Regions from separate parts of the Colwellia sp. PAMC 21821 genome, predicted to be linked through region 1. Evidence: riboswitches for the same ligand, from Rfam matches in the RefSeq annotation. Region 1 holds a riboswitch; the other holds the start of a gene.

Region 1 (3,197 bases):
GATCTTAATCAGTTTTTAACCGAGTTAATAAGCAAATACCCTGGGGTTTCTTATAGTTTAGAAGGTGAAGCGCGTGAGCAAGCCGACTCTTTTAGTAGTTTAGCTTGGGGCTTAGTCTTTGTATTCTTTATTATTTACTGTTTATTGGCGATACCTTTTAAATCTTACATACAGCCCATTATTGTTATGTCAGTTATTCCGTTTGGTGCCATCGGTGCGATTATTGGTCATTGGATCATGGGCATGGATTTAACCATTATGAGCTTATTAGGTTTAATGGCACTGATTGGCGTTGTGGTTAACGATAGTTTGGTATTAGTCGACTTTATAAACGCTAAAGTTAAAGCAGGTATTAAAGCGTATGACGCAGTATTAATTGCAGCGCAATCACGCTTTCGACCCGTAATACTAACTTCATTAACTACTTTTATTGGTTTAATGCCGTTATTGTTTGAAAAAGCTACCCAAGCCCAATTTTTGATACCAATGGCGGTTTCATTAGGTTTTGGAATAATATTTGCGACCTTTATTACCTTAATTTTAGTACCGGTAAATTACTTATTGGTTGAAGATATGAAAAGGTTAACAACTAAAGGTAAGCAAAAATTGGTTGCTCAGTTAACTTAACTAATCTTGGTTTTGCTTAATTAAATAAACCCAACTTTAGGTTAAAATTAAATCAGATACAGTTAAACGAATGATAAGTCTTTGTTATTCGTTTAACTCATGGTTAAACTAAGTAAATAAATAACAGCAACTCAATAAGGTAAACTGATGGCTGATAAAATCACTCCAGAAGAAACGATATTCTCTAAAATTATTCGCCAAGAAATTCCAACCCCGTTACTTTTTCAAGATGAACTTGTAACCGCATTTCGTGATATATCTCCACAAGCCAAAAGCCATATTTTGGTTATCCCAAATAAACTCATTGCAACCGCGAATGATATTGAACAAGAAGACGAGCTAACAATAGGCCGTATGTTCAGTGTTGCTAAAAAACTGGCAAAAGAAGAAGGTATAGCCGAGGACGGATATCGCTTGATCATGAATTGTAATCAACACGGCGGCCAAGAGGTTTACCATATTCATCTACATTTAGTGGGTGGTGAACCGTTAGGCAGAATGCTAGACCTTAAATAATCAGCAGTACGATTGACTCTCACTAAAACCGTATATGGTATAAATATAAAAGTGATCAAGTTTGAACAAATAGATAATTTGGTTAATACCGTTATCTTTAGCTTAAGTTATAGTAATAACAGCATAATTTATCGTGCATGAAGGTTTTTCCCCTGTACTTTTTAAAAAATATTGTTAGTATGCATAACGAGCCAAGGGGTGCCTGAAAATCGTATACGATTTTAAAGGCTGAGATGCGAAGCGAACCCTTAGAACCTGAACCGGATAGTACCGGCGTAGGAATGGTTAAGCTAATCGCATTACCGCTCTGTAGCATTATATTTTCAGCACTTTTGCTTTAATGCTATAGATTGTTACCGAACAGCTATCTAACTTCCCCCATGCCGGATCCCATAACATATTCTTAATCGAATTTATGAGATCATAATGAAATTTATAAAATCACCTGTAGCTTTGGCTATTTTTACTAGTATTGTTACACCAACAATTTTTGCCGCTGACACGTCATCAAATACCGCATCTAAAACCGTAGAGCAAGCTACGGAAGTTATCACTGTTAATGGCGACTTTCGCACGAGTTCACTACAAAAAACTGCAAGTTCTTTATCTGTTATCGCTAGTGATGAAATTAGCGCGCGTAACGCACAGAACTTAGAAGAGATCATTGCACGTGCACCCAATATAAATTTTTCTAGTGGTACTCAACGTGCTAGATATTATCAAATTCGTGGTATTGGTGAGCGTAGCCAATTTAAAGAGCCAATTAATCCATCTGTTGGTTTAGTGATTGACGGCATAGACTTTTCAAGCATAGGTAGCATAGCGTCAACGTTTGATGTTGAACAAGTCGAAGTTTATCGTGGTCCTCAAGGAACACGCTTTGGTGCTAATGCCATGGCTGGAATGATAAATATTACTTCCAGTGCACCTACCGACACTTTTGAGGGTAAAGTCAAATTATCTGCGGGAAATTACGACAGCTATAGCGCCGGTTTGGTGTTGTCTGGTCCCGCAACCGAAAAGGTAAATTATCGCATAGCGGTTGAACAGTTCAGTAGTGATGGTTTTATTGAAAATGATTCTCTAAATAGTGACGACACTAATAATCGTGATGAATTAACCTTGCGTGGCAAGTTAGCGATTAAGGCAAGTAATGACTTAACTATTGACTTAACCGCGTTTGTGGCTGATTTTGATAATGGCTATGATGCCTTCTCACTTGCTAATACTCGCCATACCTTATCAGATCAACCAGGTTTTGATCGCCAAGACACCAAAGCGTTAGCGGCTAAATTTACCTATCGCGGTTTTAATGATTTTACAGTTGAAAGTATTATTAGCTATGCTGATTCAGCACTGGACTACGGCTATGATGAAGATTGGGCCTATGTGGGTATTCGTCCAGGATGGGAATATAGTTCAGAAGATCACTACTTTCGTGATAAGTCATCATCAACACTGGAGTTAAGAGCCGTATCAGAGCTTGGCGGAGAAATTTTTAATAACACGACAGCTTGGATAACAGGATTATACTTCAAGCAAGAGAAAGAAGATTTATTGCGCCAATACACTTATTTGCCTAGCGATTTTACATCAAGTTTTGATACCGATAATATTGCTGCATTCGTTCAATTTGACACTCAACTTAACCATAAATTAAGCCTGACGACAGGGTTAAGGGTGGAGCGCAGAAATTCAGATTACGCCGATGCAGAACAACTTAGTTTTGATCCTAGCGATACTATGGTTGGTGGTAAAGTGGTGTTGTCATTCCAAATGGACGACAATAATTTATTTTATGGCTCGGTTAATCGAGGTTATAAAGCCGGTGGCGCCAATACTGATGGTAGTTTACCCGCTAACCTACGTGAGTTTACGCCTGAATACCTATGGAATTATGAATTAGGCTATAAAGTCAGTCTATTGGATAATCAAGCTTATGTTCGAAGTGCCATATTTTATATGGATAGAGACGACATGCAGGTACGTACGTCTTATTTAGAAGAGCGTCAAGACGGCAGTACAGATTTTGTTTCATATTTAGGCAATGCCGC
Region 2 (3,197 bases), 2.2 Mb from region 1:
AAGTAATATGATCATAACCTGGCGCAATATCTGTCGTTAATGGTCCTAAGGTATAAAAAGGTGCTTCGCCACAATGCTTGAGTTGCTCAGTCATATTTTTTTCAATCATATGCAATGGCACGTGACCCGGACCTTCGATAATAGTTTGTACGTCATGTTTCCAGGCGATTTTTGTTAATTCACCCAAAGTACGTAATTCTGAAAATTGTGCTTCATCATTGGCGTCGGCAATCGAACCTGGTCGTAAACCATCGCCTAGAGAAAATGAAACATCGTAGGCTTTTAAAATTTCACAAATATCTTCAAAATGAGTGTAAAGAAAGTTTTCTTTGTGGTGTGCTAAACACCATTTAGCCATGATTGAGCCACCACGAGAAACAATGCCAGTAACGCGTTTAGCCGTCATTGGCACATAACGCAGTAATACCCCAGCATGAATAGTAAAGTAGTCAACACCTTGCTCTGCTTGTTCAATTAAGGTATCGCGAAATATTTCCCACGTAAGGTCTTCAGCAATACCGTTTACTTTTTCTAAAGCTTGATAAATAGGTACGGTGCCAATGGGAACCGGGGAGTTACGAATAATCCACTCGCGGGTTTCGTGGATGTATCGACCGGTAGAAAGATCCATCACCGTGTCTGCGCCCCATTTAGTCGACCAAACTAATTTTTCTACTTCTTCTTCAATGGAAGAAGTTACCGCTGAGTTACCGATATTAGCGTTTACTTTGATCAAAAAGTTTCTGCCGATGATCATCGGTTCAACTTCAGGATGGTTAATATTGACCGGGATAATGGCGCGGCCTCTCGCAACTTCATCGCGGACAAACTCAGGCGTAATTTTTTCTGGAATGCTGGCGCCAAATGATTGACCTTGATGTTGTTGTAGCAACATCTCGTCTTTAACTTCTTGGCGTTTCATATTCTCACGAATGGCAATATATTCCATTTCAGGCGTAATAATACCTTGGCGTGCGTAATGCATTTGCGTAACGTTTTTGCCTTTTTTGGCTTTTCGCACTTGTGGTAAATGTTCAAAACGAATATGGTCTAGGCCTTCATCGGCTAAGCGCTGTTGGCTGTAGGTTGAGGTTTTTCCTGTTAAAAATTCAACATCGTTACGTGACTCAATCCAGCTATCACGTAAGCGAGGAATACCTTTGTGGACGTCAATATTGACAGCATCATCGGTATAAAACCCTGAGGTATCGTAAACACATAATGGCTGATTTTTCTCATAACTAGGGTTGTCTTTGTTGCCATTAATCAAGGTGTCAGACAAGGTTATTTCACGCATACCAACACGGATATCGTGCAGTTCACCCGCTACGTAAACTTTTTTGGAATTTGGAAAAGATTGATCAGCAACGTTTTTTAAAAATTGTGTTGCTTGGTTTCGACGCTCGCGTCTTGAAATTGAACTCATGTTCTCTCACCTGTTTTTATTAAATAAAAGTTAGGCGGAGCTTTATGGGGGTAGTAACGAGGAGTAGTTTTTTAAACAAAATTTAACATGGTGTTTAAAGCTACTACTTGTTCCCTTCGCAGATGTTAATCTAATCAGGTTCTACGGATCCCGCTTTCGCGATCTCAGCCCTTTGGCACTCCGACAAGTCAATACGTTTAAGTTTTTTAAGTGTCCTTAAACGTGGCTAGATTCTAGCTTTAATTTTCGACGCTAATCAACCACTATTTTATTTTTATTTTTAGTTGTTGTTAATTAAGGGGTTTTATTGGATGTTGATTCTGGTGGCGCTGGTGTAACAATGAAGGTTGGTATACGAAGTAGTAACTTTACCCTGCTTTTAATGAACCATTTTCACCAGTGATTTTGTATGTCTAAAAAATATTTTAACTTGAATATGTGTAATCTCGAACATTTGTTAATGTGAAATATCATGGAATGTTTGTTTCTGTTTACACTTAAGTCATTAAATTAACAAAAGCTTGGAGAATGATGAATTTTACCGATTAATTGTTAATAACATTGTAAATTAACCGGTAAATTGACGTAATATAGTCAAACTGAACAATGTACATCATATGGAATGAATTTATGGCTGAATCTAGCACCGCAAGTACAACAGAACAAGTAATAAAGACCTTAGATCCTGCAAGTCTGCTTAAAAATGAAATCGACCAAGTTGGCCGTATTTACAATATTATTGTTGAATTTTTCACCAATTATAGTTTTCAATTAATTGGCGCGTTAATCATTCTAATTATTGGTTTTATTTTTGCGGGTAAAATTGCCAAAGTAGTTCTACGTTTATGTGAGCGTCATAAGCTTGATGTTACCCTAAGTCGTTTTTTGGCTAATGCCAGTAAAATGTTAATTGTCGTGATGATCGCGATAATCGCTTTAGGTAAATTAGGCATAAGTGTTACGCCTTTTATTGCGGCCATTGGTGCTATTTCATTAGGCGCAGGTCTAGCATTACAAGGACTACTATCTAACTATGCTGCCGGTTTTAATATTATTATCATTCGACCTTTCGTCGTCGGCGATACCATTACCGTACAAGGCGTTACGGGGCTGGTTAAAGAAGTATTATTGGCATACACCATTTTAACGGATGAAGATCACGTTGAAATTACTATTCCTAATAAACATATCGTTGGTGAAGTGTTACACAACTCAAAGCATGACTCATTATTAGAGTTAAGTGTCGGCATTGATTATAGCGAAAACCCGTTAGAGGTGGTGGCAATGCTTGAAGATGTGATTGGCAAGTTAGATATTGTCAGCGTCGCTCGAAGCCCATTGATTGGCATCGATGCTTTTGCTGATAGTGCTATCAATATCGGCATACGTTTGTGGACGCCAACAGAAAATTTATATAGCGCTAAATACAAAGCTTATAAAGAGATTTATCTCGCGTTAGATAAAGCCAACATTAAAATTCCGTTCCCACAACGTGATATACATCTTATTAAAGATCTGGTGTAATTTTTATGTCGTTTTATATCGTTTAACGATGGCGCTAAATAAAGCCAGGCTCGATCGATTTTTGGCTCAATATTGTCAAATCAGTCGCAAAAATGTGCGACTGATGTTGGCGCAAAATAGAGTGTTTATCGATGGCATTGTCGCACATAATATTGATGAAATTATTGATACATTTAGCCTTATAACGCTAGATGGAAAGGTGATACAAGAAAACTCCGCCTATTATATTATGCTGAATAAGCCTAAA

Evidence for each region. A riboswitch is a leader RNA that binds a small molecule or an ion and turns the genes downstream of it on or off. The one in region 1 is predicted to bind thiamine pyrophosphate.
Region 2: linked by a shared signal. The riboswitch ahead of thiC (phosphomethylpyrimidine synthase ThiC) and the one ahead of A3Q33_RS16735 (TonB-dependent receptor) in region 1 are both predicted to bind thiamine pyrophosphate.

What each region holds. Positions count from the first base shown of each region.
Region 1 covers NZ_CP014943.1:3,956,520-3,959,716, forward strand. The annotation lists partial or broken gene A3Q33_RS16725 (efflux RND transporter permease subunit) at 1-627, shown strand, start outside; gene A3Q33_RS16730 (HIT domain-containing protein) at 775-1,143, shown strand; TPP riboswitch at 1,328-1,442, shown strand; gene A3Q33_RS16735 (TonB-dependent receptor) at 1,570-3,197, shown strand, end outside.
Region 2 covers NZ_CP014943.1:1,260,417-1,263,613, reverse strand. The annotation lists gene thiC (phosphomethylpyrimidine synthase ThiC) at 1-1,426, opposite strand, end outside; TPP riboswitch at 1,521-1,619, opposite strand; gene A3Q33_RS05300 (mechanosensitive ion channel family protein) at 2,057-2,950, shown strand; gene A3Q33_RS05295 (pseudouridine synthase) at 2,979-3,197, shown strand, end outside.